DNA from 2 places in the Symbiopectobacterium purcellii genome. Region 1 is predicted to be linked to the other one. Evidence: predicted binding sites of a transcription regulator. Region 1 holds the regulator's gene; the other holds the start of a gene.

Region 1 (7,855 bases):
GTTGCTGCAATTCACCACGTTGATACATTTCAATGATGATGTCGCATCCGCCAACCAGCTCACCGTCAACCCACAGTTGGGGAAAGGTCGGCCAGTTAGCATATTTCGGCAGCTCAGCACGAATATCCGGGTTTTGCAAAATGTCCACATAGGCGAAGCGTTCACCGCACGCCGACAGTGCCTGTACAGCCTGGGCGGAAAAACCGCAGCTCGGCAACTTCGGTGAACCTTTCATGTACAACAAAATCGGGTTTTCTGTAATCTGGCGCTGAATTTTTTCAATCGTTGTCGTCGTCATGCTTTTTGCTTCCTCAAACGGTGTTTCTGCGAGCCATCACGCTACCCCATTCCTGTCGGAGGGATCGCTCGGCATCATTATGTAACGGAGTATTATCGCACCATTGTCGCGTATGCGCTTTGTCATCCAAGTGATTGCAAAGCGCATTTACCGTTGCGTCATTGTAGCGAGAGCGGTGATGACAAAAAAACGCCATTTTTTGTAGGGTTTTTCCTGCCACCGTTCCCCCTCAGTCCCCTCGGTGAAATATGCCGCAATAAATGATGATATTTACAGCGGGAAAACAATTATTAACGTTTTCTCATGATTCTGTTAAGCGAAAAGGTGATTTCCTGCTTTTTTCTCATGGCGTTTTCGTGAATACTGTTCGAATTGAGCGAGTTAAGGATTGTATTCGGTCTCTTTTATCATGCGCGTATTTATTACTCTGATCTTTGTTTTCTTCAGCCATCTGTTTGTTAATGTTGCTCAGGCAGCTCCGCATACCAATGCGGAAAAGAAAGCCAGCGCCAGCACGGATGACAAACACCTGAAAAAAAACCAGACCACCAAAACCGCTAAAAAGCCACAAACCCCACCGGAACCACCGAAGAAGAAGACAACGCAGGAAAAAGCTAAAACGCAGCCAGAAAAAAAGATCGTTGAGAAAAAGGCCGTTGAGAAAAAAACCAAGATAGCGCAAAGCACGAAACCGACCAAAACGACCACCACTAAAAAAAGTTCTGCTGACGTCGACATCAAGAGTATCGCGTCAAAAACCGCGTCATCCCGCTACCACAGTGCAACGCCCGCAAAACTGGTGAAGGGGCTCAAAAAAGGGGCTGATGCCACTGAAAAGAAAACGGCGGCAATAAAACCAGGCACCAAGAAAGCGGGCAAAGAGGTAGTACTCAGTGAAGCGCATAAGCGCCGTTATCAGCATGCAAAAATGACGGCAATGAACAAGCTGATGAGTCAGATCGGTAAACCTTATCAATGGGGTGGCAACTCCCCCTATACCGGTTTTGACTGTAGCGGCCTGGTCTATTATGCCTACAAGGATGTGGTGAAAATCCCTATCCCGCGCACCGCCAATGAAATGTATCACTTGCGCGATGCAGCCCCCATCAATAAGGGTGAACTGGAGATTGGCGATCTGGTGTTCTTTCGCATCAACGGTCGCGGCACCGCAGATCATGTCGGCGTTTATCTCGGCAATGGTAAGTTTATTCAGTCACCGCGAACCGGTGCCGATATCAAGATCAGTAAGTTGAGTGAAGACTACTGGCAGGAACACTACATTGGTGCACGTCGCGTGGTGACACCACAAACGATTCGGTGATCGCCAAATCGACATGTTATCGATAATAAAGACCAGGTGATGCCTATGCAGCCTGGTCTTTATTTTAATCGCGATCAGTTCAACACGGCAACAAAGCTAAATACCATGATCATGACTAACGCCCCAACCGTGGTCATTAATGACATTTTAAAATCAGTATTCATTCTATCTCCTTGAAACACAGAAACGCGTAAACGTTGCCGCCGCACCGGATGCTTCGTTGTTTCCTGCACACCAATACCGCAGCACAATGATGCTAAAAGATCATTGTTACACATTTTATAGGGAAAATCTCCGATCCCGGCTGCACTAATTAAATCAATTAACCCTTTCACTTTCGCGGTAAATCAGCCAAAATTCGCAGTTTACCGTGCGCTGCGTCGGTGTCCGAACACGTCATCTTCGATGGGATCAACACGTCCCCTTTAGGTACAAAGTACGTCGGCAGTCTCCTTCTGATATCCTGTTTATACCATCGGAAAGAGAACATTACGCAAAAGCAAACGATTAACAAACTATATACTGCCGTAACAAGTAGGTTCAGGAGTCATGTTTAGATGGCAACGATCAAAGATGTGGCAAAGCGTGCTGGCGTTTCAACAACAACCGTCTCTCACGTCATCAACAAAACACGTTTCGTCGCCGAAGAGACCAAAACGGCCGTGCGGGAAGCCATCAAGGAATTACACTACTCCCCGAGCGCAGTGGCTCGGAGCTTAAAGGTCAATCACACCAAATCCATCGGATTGCTCGCCACTTCGAGTGAAGCGCCCTACTTTGCGGAAATTATCGAAGCGGTTGAAAACAGTTGTTATGCCAAAGGCTACACCCTGATTCTGTGTAACTCGCATAATAACCTGGAAAAACAGCGTGCTTATCTTTCCATGCTGGCGCAAAAACGGGTCGATGGCCTGTTGGTGATGTGTGCGGAATACCCGCCTGAACTATTGAGCATGTTGTCCGATTACCGCAGCATTCCCATGGTGGTAATGGATTGGGGTCAGGCACACAGTGATTTTACGGACACCATTATAGATAACGCCTTCGAAGGGGGATATCTGGCTGGGCGCTATCTGATTGAGCGCGGCCACCGCGACATTGGTGCCATTCCCGGTATTCAGGAACGCAACACGGGCAGCGGACGTTATCTGGGTTTTCTCAAAGCCTTGCAGGAAGCGGATATCACAGTTCGCGATGAATGGATTGTTCAGGGGGATTTCGAGCCGGAATCCGGTTACAAAGCCATGCACCAGATTTTGGCGCAAAAACAGCGCCCGACCGCTATTTTCTGCGGCGGCGACATCATGGCTATGGGCGCTATCTGCGCGGCTGATGAATTGGGGCTACGCGTACCGCAAGATATTTCCGTGATTGGCTACGATAATGTTCGCCATGCACGTTATTTCACCCCAGCCTTAACCACGATCCACCAGCCAAAAGAGCGTTTGGGCCAATCGGCTTTTACCATGCTGCTCGATCGCATCACCAGCAAGCGCGAAGATACACAGATGATTGAGGTTCACCCAACGCTTATCGAGCGTCGCTCTGTGGGTGACGGCCCTTCCCGCGACTACCGCAGTTGATGCTCAAGACGGTTTTCTTATATACCCTAAATAATTCGAGTGACAGGAAGGCGGCAAATGAGCGACAACTCCGTCTGGAACAGATTTGAACAGCGCAAGCGCTGGCCCGAAGGGTGAATCTCAGGGATGAGATTCATTAATCCCGATGAGCTTACTCGGTTAAGTGATTCGGGTGACAAACCTGCCCGGAGCAGATTTGAACGCCGCGTGCGGCGGCCTCGTAAGCGGTGAGGCCCAGGGATGGGCCGAATAATGAGTGCAGACAACGCACCTGCAACGTGAAGTATGACGGGTATAGCACGTTGATTTGTAAATTCTTCATGACTGCATCAATCAATTTTGACTTGTCCTCTGATTGAAGCAGTCATACACTGTTTTTCATTCGGACAATATCCCTACACTTATCCTTATTATAACGAACGCACGACTGCGTATCAGGATATATGCCCCTACGTGTTACTACGTACCGGCGTTGACACTTCATTCCCTCTGGGTATCCAGAGAGTAGACGATGGATGTTATGCCCGCTGCCACTGTGCAACGGGCAAGCATAAACGGCTGCGCACGAATGCAACCGCTTACAATTTGAACAACGGGTAACTTGCCCGTGATTCGAACACGCTGTGTACAAACCGCAGCGTTCGGGTTGATGAGAGACTATCTATGCTGTTCCTTGCAGCGCTGTCTGGCAAGGTTGGGAGAAATTATGAGTTCATCATATGTAGAGGAACTGGCAGAACATAACACGTCCTGGTTCCGGATCGTACACGCGTTATTAGCTATCGCCGATATTAAAATCAATGGTTCACGCCCGTTTGATATCCGGGTACGTAACCCCGATTTCTACAAACGCGTTCTGCGTGAAGGCTCACTGGGGCTCGGGGAAAGCTATATGGACGGTTGGTGGGAGTGCGAGCGTTTAGACTGCTTTTTTCGGCGTATCTTACGTGCAGGGCTTGAGAAAAAAGCCCCCCATCACCTCAAAGACATTTTCCATATTGTCGCTGCACGCTTGATTAACCTGCAATCCCGCAAGCGGGCCTGGATCGTCGGCGAGGAGCATTACGACCTGGGCAACGATCTGTTTAGCCTGATGCTCGATACACATATGCAATATTCCTGCGGCTACTGGAAAGAGGCCACAACCCTTGAGCAGGCGCAACAGGCCAAACTGCGCATGATTTGCGAAAAGCTTCAGCTTCAGCCAGGCATGACACTGTTGGATATTGGCTGTGGCTGGGGCGGGCTTGCCGCTTATGCGGCACGCCATTATGGCGTATCGGTTTACGGCGTGACCATCTCGCGTGAGCAGCAAAAATTGGCTCAGGCACGCTGTAGCGATCTCAATGTCACCATTGAATTGCAGGATTATCGCGACCTTAACCGACATTTCGATCGCATCGTTTCTGTCGGCATGTTTGAGCATGTAGGACCGAAAAACTACGATACGTACTTTCGCGTCGTCAGCAAAAATCTCAAACCCGAAGGGTTGTTTCTACTGCATACCATTGGGGCAAACAAAACCGATTCACAGGTTGACCCCTGGATTAACAAATACATCTTCCCCAACGGCTGTCTGCCCTCCGTACGCCACATTGCCGCACGCAGTGAACCCTATCTGGTGATGGAGGATTGGCATAATTTTGGGGCCGATTACGATAAAACCTTGATGGCCTGGCACGATCGTTTTATCGCCAATTGGCCACAGTTAGCGAACCGTTACTCACCGCGTTTTAATCGTATGTTCCGTTACTACCTGAATGCATGTGCCGGGGCGTTTCGCGCGCGGAACATTCAACTGTGGCAGGTGTTGTTTAGCCCCCAAGGGATTGAAGGCGGCGTGCGTGTAGCGCGCTGATTTCAGTCAGCATAACGCCGTACAGCCAAGGGTGTACGGCATTTTTTATCGCTTTTCAGCTCAGGCGTCAGGCACTCTGCGCGGCATTTGCCGTTACGGCCTCTTGTGCCTGGCGCTGTGCCAGCACACGTTCAACCGTGTCGATCACCGCCTGAGTTTGTGGATCGATTTCAATATTGATCCGGTTTCCCAATCGCTTCTGACCGAGTGTGGTGCGTTGCAGCGTTTCGGGAATCAAATGCACGCAGAAACGGCTGCGTGTCACTTCGCCCACCGTAAGGCTGATACCATCAATCCCGATAAACCCTTTGTGCAGCACATATTTCATCTGCGATTCATCGGCCAGTCGGAACCAGATTTGGTGGTTATTTTCCGAGGTGAGAATTTTAACCACTTCAGCCGTGCACATAATGTGCCCGGACATAACATGTCCGCCGATCTCATCGCCGTATTTTGCGGCACGCTCAATATTCACCAGATCGCCCGGCGTAATATCGCCCAGGTTGGTCAGGCGCAGCGTCTCTTTCATTAAATCAAAACTGACCCGATCGCCATCAATCGCCGTCACTGTCAGGCAACAACCGTTATTGGCAATCGAGGCACCTGTCACCAGGCCGGTCAGTAATTCGGGAGGAAGTTTTACCACATGCGTGCGGAAGTTCGTTTTTTCATCGATGGACACCACCGGCGCGGTGCCTTGAACAATACCGGTAAACATACGCTTGCCTCATAATAAATCAGTGAAATAGCTGAATGCTACTGTGCCAGCCTCTCCCCCTACGCTACGGTGGCTCGCTGCGAGGAAATAAAGGCTGACAAATCATTTTGCAGTTTGCCTCATAACGACTGGAAATCCAAACGTATTCCCACCTTTGGCACCTGACAAATCCGATAAGGCAACAGACCCTCTCTTGTGACACAATATCTTACGAAGAAGTTGGTTTACTTATGCCAAGCCGCTACACTAGAACAACGTTCTGTCATCGATTGATTTTCCATCTCAGATGGATGGCTTCAAAAGCCATTTATGCTCGTTATCTCGCTTGCGGTTGTTTACTTTCATTCATCCCAACCCCCTGCTGGAAAAGTAACGCGCTACCTCGCCGAGCTGTCGTATAACAGAACGCGAGGTGGTATCGACGTCAGTTTTTCGTTTTAACAATTCAAGGAAGGTGTTTGCGTGCAGAAATATTTGTCAGAGGCGCGGAGCCTGTTAACGCTCGCGGTTCCTGTCATTATTGCGCAGGTTTCCCAAACGTCCATGGGTGTCGTTGACACCATTATTGCGGGTGCCTATAGCGCCACCGATATGGCGGCGGTTGCAGTCGGCACCTCCGTGTGGTTGCCGGTCATCCTGTTTGGACATGGTTTATTGATGGCGCTCACGCCAGTGGTGGCCCAGCTCAACGGCTCTGGTCGACGCCCTCGCATCGCCCATCAGGTTCAGCAGGCGTTTATTTTGGCCGCGATCGTTGCGGTTATCACCATGGTGGTGCTGTATAACGGCAAACACGTTATTGCCATGATGCACACCGACTCACCGGAACTGGCGAATGTTGCCATCGGCTATCTGCACGTGATGTTACTGGGGGTGCCGGGCTATCTGTTCTATCAGGTGCTGCGCTGTCAGTGTGAAGGGTTGTCCAAAACCAAGCCGGGCATGGTGATTGGTTTTATTGGTGTGCTGATCAATATTCCCCTGAACTATATCTTTATCTACGGCAAATTTGGCATGCCAGAACTGGGGGGCGGCGTGGGGTGCGGCGTCGCGACTGCCTCTACCTACTGGATAATGATGCTGATGATGGCGTTTTACAGTATGCGTGCTCACTGGCTGCGCGACATCAAATGGCAGCGCTGGCAGATTGATTTCTCCGCCATGCGGCGTCTGTTTTCACTCGGTTTACCCATTGCACTCGCCCTGCTGTTCGAAGTGTCGCTGTTTGCCATCGTCGCCCTGCTGATCCTGCCACTCGGTGTGATTGACGTTGCCGGGCACCAGATAGCACTGAATTTCAGTTCACTGATGTTTGTGCTACCGTTGTCTATCAGCATTGCCTCGACGATCCGTGTTGGTCACCGGCTGGGAGAAGGCTCAGTGGAAGATGCGCGTGTCGCGGCCTATACCGGCATCGCGACCGGCGTGATGCTGGCCTGTTGTACCGCCATTTTCACGGCACTGCTGCGTGAACAGATCGCTTTGTTGTATAACAAAAACCCGGAAGTGGTCGCTATGGCAGCGCAGTTGATGCTTTTGGCCGCGATTTATCAGATCTCTGACGCGGTGCAGGCTATCGGCAACGGCGTATTACGTGGCTATAAAGACACGCGTTCCATTTTCTACATCACCTTCGTCTCCTACTGGATACTCGGTTTACCCAGCGGTTATCTGCTGGCAATGACCGATTATTGGGTACCACGCATGGGTCCTGCCGGTTTCTGGTGTGGCTTTATCATTGGGCTCACGGCTGCCGCGATCATGATGGTGCTACGTATCCGTTACTTACAACGTCAACCCCCTGGCGATATTCTGGCGCGCGCGGCGCGCTAACGCTGAGATCACCCAGCGCAAGGGGCTGCACGCAGCCTGCGCTGGGTGAAAAAAACGCAAGGTGAACACAAGTGCAGCAGTCGTGCAGTTCAACCACATAAATGTTGTATTTGCGTCTTGCCAGCACCACGCTCACTCGCTACTATGCGCCCCGCACGGCAGCACAGGGCATCCTCCGCTGCTTTAGCAACCAGCCTCAAAAAATGCGTTCTTAGCTCAGTTGGTTAGAGCACCACCTTGACAT
Region 2 (7,855 bases), 610 kb from region 1:
ATAAAATCAAAACCATCGATCCTTTACTGTTCGATCAGCTTTATCGCTTGCAGGTGATGTTAGGCACCAACAAACCGGTGCAGCTGATTTCGGGGTATCGTTCGGTGGACACCAACAATGAAATGCGCAGCCATTCACGCGGCGTAGCCAAACAGAGCTATCACACCAAAGGACAGGCGATGGATTTTCACATTGAGGGTGTGCAACTGGCCAACATTCGTAAAGCAGCGCTGAAACTGAAAGCGGGTGGCGTAGGCTACTATCCGAAAAGTAATTTCGTGCACATTGATACCGGACCGACGCGGAGCTGGTAACCCTTAACGCTAATAGACCCTATGGCCTGACCGTGTCATGATGGCGGTTACGTAAGGGTGCTTTTTTCGTGAAGTGGAGTGCTATGAAATACCAGATTGTTCCCGTAACGGCGTTCAGCCAAAACTGTACGTTGTTATGGTGTGAGGAAACCCGCGACGCGGCGATTGTTGACCCCGGCGGCGAAGCGGAAAAAATCAAACGCGCCGTCGCGCAGTGCGACATCAACGTGTCGCAAATCCTGTTGACGCATGGACATCTCGATCACGTCGGTGCGGCTCAGCAACTGGCCGATCACTATCAGGTGCCGATTATCGGCCCACATCCCGCAGATGCCTTTTGGCTTGATGGTTTGCCCGCACAGAGCCGCATGTTTGGCCTGACAGAGTGTGCACCGTTAACGCCGACGCGCTGGTTGCAAGAAGGGGATTCGGTAACAGTGGGTAACACGGTGCTGTCCGTGCTGCACTGCCCGGGACATACGCCGGGCCATGTGGTGTTTATCGACAAGGTATCGCGTTTAGCGCAGGTGGGCGATGTGATTTTCAACGGGGGTGTCGGGCGCAGTGATTTCCCGCAGGGCGACCATCAGGCACTGATTACGTCCATTCGTACCAAGTTGTTCCCACTCGGTGATGATATCACCTTTATTCCTGGGCACGGCCCGATGTCGACGCTGGGTCAGGAGCGCAAGACCAATCCTTTTGTGCATGATTAATGCACAGGCATCCCCCGACTAGCAGGGTATGCCTGACGGTATATTACAGCACGGCCACAATGGCTTCGCACAGCGGAGCCATGTTTTCCGGCGTCATACCCGCCACGTTAACCCGCCCAGAGTTCACCGCATAGACCGCAAACTCATCGCGCAGACGCAACACCTGCTCTTTGGTCAGACCGCTGAAGGAAAACATACCGTTCTGCTGGATGATAAACGAGAAATCCTGCGTCGCGCCTTTTTCCTGTAAGGTATTGACGAAAAGATGACGCATGCGTTGGATGCGCTCGCGCATCGCTGTCAGTTCCTGTTCCCACAGGGTACGCAACGCCTCGTTGCCGAGAATGGTCGCTACTACCGCCGCACCGTGTGCTGGCGGGTTGGAGTAGTTGGCGCGGATGATGGATTTCACCTGGCTGAACGCTTTGTCTGCCACATCGGCATTGGCCGCCACCAGGGTGCAGGCACCGACACGTTCGTTATACAAGCCAAAGTTCTTCGAATAGGAGCTGGAGACCAACAGTTCCGGGTGGGAAGCCGCGAAAATACGCAGACCCTCTGCATCCTCTTCCAGCCCGCGAGCAAAGCCCTGATAGGCAAAATCAAACAGCGGCAGCCAACCCTTCTGAGCAGACAGGTCAGCCAGCGCTTGCCACTGCTGCGCTGTAGGATCGATACCGGTCGGGTTATGGCAACAACCGTGGAATAACACCACGTCGCCCGCTTGAACTGCTTCAAGGCTTTTTACCATGCCATCAAAATCCAGCGCGTGGTTAGCAGCATCGTAGTAGTGATAATCACACACTTCCAACCCGGCAGCCTGGAACACGTTTTTATGGTTAGGCCAGCTCGGGTTACTTACCCAAATACGCTTAGCGGCGGTCTGACTGGCGATAAACTCTGCGGCAATACGCAGGCCACCGGTGCCGCCCGGCGTTTGTGCGCTACGTGCACGCTTTTCGCTGATAATCGCGCTTTGCGTGCCGAACAGCAGTTCCTGGGTGCGCAGAGCGAATTCAGGCAGGCCATCGATTCCGAGATAGTTTTTGGTGGCTTCATTCTCCAGCAAAAATTGTTCTGCTTTTTTTACACTGGCCAGCACCGGTGTCTTTCCGGTTTCATCTTTGTATACGCCGATACCCAGATTGATTTTTTGTGGACGAGAGTCGGCGCGAAACAGATCGGCCAGGCCAAGAATCGGATCAGCGGCAGCAGCAGTAATATGTTCAAACATTGATGGCTATTCCATGACAGAGGTTAGGCAAGAACCTTCAGGTTACCGCTAGCCATAAGCTTTGCCAACCGTTTGCGATCAAAATGCAGGTGAAATAACAGGAAAAATTGTGGCAGGAGCTATAGCCATAAATGGCGCTAATAGTCAGGGGACAGAAAACAAAAAGACAGGGCACAAGGCCCTGTCTTTTTCGTTATCAGACTGCGTAATGCAGTGGTGATAAAACGAAATTAGAACTGATAAGTTACACCAACAGCATACTTGTCATCATCGTTAACGCCGTAAGCATTAGTGTCTTTGATCAATTTGATGTCGTATTCAGTGTATACGGAGAAGTTTTTGTTGAATGCATAAGTTGCACCCAGGCTCACGTATTTGGTGATGTAGGCATTACGATTGTTGGTGTCGTCTTTAGCTTTGCCAGAAACGTAACCCAGAGACGGCGTCAGACCGAAATCGAAGTTGTACTGAGCAACAGCTTCGAAGATTTTAGTTTTATCTGCGAAATTGGTCAGCGGCGTAGCAGGGTCTCTTCTGCCGTTGATATAGCTTGCATTGCGCAGTTCAGAATAGATAGCTGCAACATAAATGTTGTTAGCATCATATTTCAGACCAGTACCCCAAGCTTCAGCTTTTTTACCTGTACCGGTAGTAAACTGGTTTTGCTCAACAGTACGGCTAATTGCTGCGTAGTTAGCAACGATACCTACACCAATTGGAGATACGTACTCCAGTGATGTACCCCAACCGTCGCCATTCTGAGTGTCCGGAGCAGTACGCTCGTTCAGAGTGTCTTTATTGTTCTTACCTTGATATTGCAGACCGAAGTTCAGACCATCAACCAGACCAAAGAAATCTTTGTTACGGTAGGTCAGAACGCCAGTAGAACGGCCAGTCAGGAAGTTGTCAGAGTTGGACTGGTCGCCGCCCCACTCAGGCAGAACGTCGGTGTATGCCAGAGAATCGTAAGCGATACCCATGTTACGACCGTAGTCGATGGTACCGAAATCAGCGATTTTCAAACCGGCGAAAGCATAACGAGTAGCAACGTCAGAACCTTCTTTTTTGTTGCCAGCGAATTCAGCTTCGTAACGACCGTAGCCCGTTACATCGCTGGTGATCCGCGTTTCACCTTTGAAACCCAGACGTGCATAAGATTTGTCACCATCCTGACCGCTGTTGTCAGAAAAACGGTGTTTAGCGGTAACTTTACCGTACAGGTCCAGTTTGTTGTCGTCTTTGTTGTAAACTTCTGCTGCGTTTACTGCGCCAGCAGCTAACAAAGCCGGGATTACTACTGCAAGAATATTGCGTTTCATCATTATTACCCTCATTGGTGTTTTAAGACACCCGCCGCTGCCATTAACAATTCTCGAAAAAAGTAATAAAACTCTTACGGAACTATCACTGGAAGTTTGGTGTCCTCCTGTGTCTGAACGCAGTGTTCCATTCACTCGCCCGTTAATCTACCCTTAAAATGATACTAAGTTCGTAATAGGGTAATAAAAAGAAAGATTGTGTTTCAAGTTGTAAATTTTAGGGAACTTTTTCAGCCTTATCTGAAAGAAAAAAAAGACCGCGAATTATTCGCGGTCTTTTTTCTAGTTATTTGTTTTACTTATGTTTAATGCGTATTTAGAAACTGGCGTTACGTGGAGTGCGTGGGAAAGGGATTACATCGCGCACATTTTGTACACCGGTCACATAGGCGATCAGACGTTCAAATCCGAGCCCAAAACCGGAGTGCGGAATGGTGCCGTAGCGACGCAGATCGCGATACCACCAGTAATCTTCTTTATTCAGCCCCATTTCTTCCAGACGGCTGTCCAACTGCGCCAGACGCTCTTCACGCTGAGAACCACCGATGATTTCGCCGATGCCTGGTGCCAATACGTCCATGGCTGCGACAGTTTTACCGTCTTCGTTCATACGCATATAGAAAGCTTTGATGTCTTTCGGGTAGTTTTTTACCACCACTGGCGCTTTGAAGTGTTGCTCAGCCAGGTAGCGCTCATGCTCGGAAGCCAGATCGACACCCCAGAACACCGGATTCTCGAAGGTATGTCCGCAATTCAACAGGATTTCGATCGCGTCGGTGTAATCCACCTGGGCAAAATCAGCGCTGACGAAGTTTTCCAGACGGCTGATGGCTTCTTTATCAACACGCTCAGCAAAAAACGCCATATCATCGGCGCGCTCTTCGAGCACGGCCTTGAAGACGTATTTCAACAGGCTTTCGGCCAGCGCGGCGGCATCGTCAAGGGTCGCGAAGGCCACTTCCGGCTCGATCATCCAGAACTCCGCCAGATGGCGGCTGGTGTTGGAGTTTTCAGCACGGAACGTGGGGCCAAAGGTGTACACATTCGAGAGCGCACAGGCGTAGGTTTCACCGTTCAATTGGCCAGAAACGGTCAGGAAAGCCTCTTTGCCAAAGAAATCTTCACTGAAATCCACTTTACCCGCCTCGGTACGCGGCAGGTTTTCCAGATCCAGCGTAGAAACGCGGAACATCTCACCGGCACCTTCGGTATCCGACGCGGTGATAAGCGGCGTGGAGACCCAGAAATAACCGTTCTCATGGAAGAAACGGTGAATGGCTTGAGCCAGCGTATGACGCACACGTGCTACGGCACCGATCAGATTAGTGCGCGGACGCAGGTGCGCGACTTCACGCAGGTACTCAATGCTGTGCCGTTTCGCCGCCATCGGATAGGTGTCCGGATCGTCTACCCAGCCCACCACGTCAACGGCGGTCGCTTGAATTTCGAATGATTGACCTTCACCCGGTGACGCCACCACGGTACCTGTGACAATCACAGAGCAGCCAGTGGTCAATTTCAGAACGTCATTCTGGTAATTGGGAAGATTATTATTTACGACCGCCTGTAACGGATTAAAGCAGGAACCGTCATAGACGGCGATAAAGGAGATACCGGCTTTAGAATCTCTCCGGGTACGTACCCAGCCGCGCACGGTGACTTCACTGTCAACGGCGACACGGCCTTGCAGTACGTCGACTACAGGCACTACGCTCATAAAATTCTCTCTTCTCAATGAATGGTATTAAACGGGTCAACCCCTAAGGGTGATTTGCTATGTTACTTGCCGTCTGGCAGGACACAAGCAGAAATCACCGGAATGCGCTAAGTTTTGCGCATTCCGGTAACGTTGGGCTAAATACTGAGCAGTCGAACAGACTAGCTGGCTTTTCTGATGCGCGGCAGATCGAAGGCTTTGCGCAGCGCAGAAATAAACGCGGCGTCGTGGCAGATTGTCTTGCCAGGGCTATCGGAGAGTTTCGCCACCGGGCGACCGTTACACTCCACCAGCTTGATGACGATATTCAGCGGTGTAACGCCCGGAATATCGCAGGTCAAACGCGTGCCGATGCCAAACACCAGATTGATGCGCTGAGAAAAATGGCGATAGAGCGTAAGAGCTTTTTCCAGATGCAGGTTATCGGAAAACACCAGCGTCTTGCTCATAGGGTCAATGCCTAAGCGCTGATAATGTGCGATGGCCTTTTCCCCCCAATCGATTGGATCTCCGGAATCATGACGCAGGCCCTGATAAGCGTTCGCGAAATCGAGATCGAAATCACGCAGGAACGCATCCATGGTAATGCAATCCGTCAGTGCGATACCGAGCTGATCGGGGTATTCCACCAGCCAGGCGTGCAGGGCGGCACGTTGGCTGTTAGCCAATGTCGCACCGAGTTGCTGATGCGCCTGGAACCATTCATGCGCCTGCGTTCCCACCGGCGTCAGCCCTAAACGGCGCGCCAGATCGTAGTTGCTGGTACCAATCAAATAGGGGAACTCTTGCTGCAACACGCTCACGATCTCGTGTTGCACATCGCGGGAGAAACGACGCCGGGTGCCGAAATCCATCAGTTTGAAATGGCTCAGATCGATACCCTGACTGCGTTCACGGAACTGCGCCAGCGTGCGACGCAACTGCGCCACGGCGTGTACGGCGCTAACGTCCGGGGTACGCGAGCGGTGTACCACTTCACTGATCACCGCCAGCAAGGGGACTTCCCATAAAATCACTTCGCGCCACGGGCCGCGAATGCGAATATCCAGCTTGCCGTGATGATTGCTCACAGTAACCTGTTGCGGGTTAAAGCGGAAATGACGTAGCCACAGTAAATAATCTGCGGTAAAAAAGGGCAGCGTAGAGAGATAAGCGAACTCGTCGTCGCTGAGTGACAGTTGGCTCATCAGCGCGATCTGCGCGGTGATAGCCTCTGCATAACTCCCTAACAGCTCATCGCCGCGGCAGCGGAATTCCGCTGTAACGTCCACATCATAATAATGATGAAACACCGCTTGCTGCATATGAAGCTTGTACGCATCCGTATCCAGCAATGAGTTCAAAATCGGGGAAGGGTGTAAAGTCATAATGCGTTACAGCATCCTCGTCAGACGCGTTTCCACTATCAAAATCATCAGCAACGTTCGGTGAGTATACCTTGATTCACGCTGCGTTGTCGCTATCACCAGATATACCCGTCATACTTCAAGCTGCAGGTGCGTTGTCTGCACTCATTAATCTGAATCACTTACTTGAGTAAGTTCATCGGGATTCGTTCGCTTGCCGCCTTCCTGCAACTCGAATTATTTAGGGTATAACATCATAATCCGGCCAGAAAAGAGAGGACCAATCGTGCTCAGGCATGGTTATTATTCTCATCCACTTAGTCATGGCAACATCGTTGTAACAGGCATAAACTGAACTGTCAAAGCAAAGAGTGAGGTGTAAACATCCTATGAATCAACAGCCGCAAGTAAAATACCGTCATGATTACCGTGCACCGGACTATACCATCAGCGATATCGCGCTTGATTTTGTTCTGGATGCACAGAAAACGCACGTCACGGCAGTGAGCCAGGTAGTTCGGCAGGGAGAGGCAGGGGCGCCGTTAACACTGGACGGTGAAGGGCTGACGCTGTTAAGCCTGACAGTGGATGGACAGGACTGGCCGCACTATCAGGTTGAGGATAATGGCCTGGTGTTAACGCACCTGCCCGCCGCTTTCACGCTCAGCATTGTCACAGAGATTAACCCAGCCGCCAACAGCGCGCTGGAGGGGTTATACCAATCTGGCGCGGCGCTTTGTACCCAGTGTGAAGCGGAAGGGTTCCGCCACATCACCTATTATCTGGATCGCCCCGATGTGCTGGCACGCTTTACCACGCGCATTACCGCCGATCCGGTTCGCTATCCTTATTTACTCTCTAACGGCAATCGCATCGCACAGGGCACGCTGGACGATGGTCGACACTGGGTTGAGTGGCAGGATCCGTTCCCGAAACCGTGCTACCTGTTCGCGCTGGTGGCAGGGGACTTCGATGTGCTCAGCGACAGCTTTACCACCCGTTCCGGGCGCGAAGTGGCCTTGGAGTTGTATGTCGATCGTGGCAACCTCGATCGCGCGGATTGGGCGATGACATCACTGCAAAATGCCATGAAGTGGGATGAAACCCGTTTCGGCCTGGAGTATGACCTTGACATCTATATGATCGTTGCGGTGGACTTCTTTAATATGGGCGCGATGGAGAATAAGGGGCTCAATGTCTTTAACTCCA

The links. The regulator PurR, encoded in region 1, represses purine synthesis genes. The targets are predictions, from matches to a motif close to CANGCAAACGTTTGCNTG.
Region 2: the regulator PurR is predicted to act here: its motif matches at 2,326-2,343, upstream of K6K13_RS11830 (amino acid aminotransferase).

The regions. Positions count from the first base shown of each region.
Region 1 covers NZ_CP081864.1:1,910,714-1,918,568, reverse strand. Annotated here, with positions in the region: gene K6K13_RS08980 (Grx4 family monothiol glutaredoxin) at 1-298, opposite strand, end outside; gene K6K13_RS08975 (C40 family peptidase) at 708-1,619, shown strand; gene cydH (cytochrome bd-I oxidase subunit CydH) at 1,694-1,954, opposite strand; gene purR (HTH-type transcriptional repressor PurR) at 2,177-3,202, shown strand; gene cfa (cyclopropane fatty acyl phospholipid synthase) at 3,909-5,060, shown strand; gene K6K13_RS08955 (riboflavin synthase subunit alpha) at 5,128-5,778, opposite strand; gene K6K13_RS08950 (MATE family efflux transporter) at 6,241-7,611, shown strand; tRNA gene K6K13_RS08945 (tRNA-Val) at 7,817-7,855, shown strand, end outside.
Region 2 covers NZ_CP081864.1:2,520,616-2,528,470, reverse strand. Annotated here, with positions in the region: gene mepK (peptidoglycan L,D-endopeptidase MepK) at 1-314, shown strand, start outside; gene K6K13_RS11835 (MBL fold metallo-hydrolase) at 398-1,030, shown strand; gene K6K13_RS11830 (amino acid aminotransferase) at 1,074-2,264, opposite strand; gene K6K13_RS11825 (porin) at 2,495-3,586, opposite strand; gene asnS (asparagine--tRNA ligase) at 3,900-5,300, opposite strand; gene pncB (nicotinate phosphoribosyltransferase) at 5,462-6,667, opposite strand; gene pepN (aminopeptidase N) at 7,036-7,855, shown strand, end outside.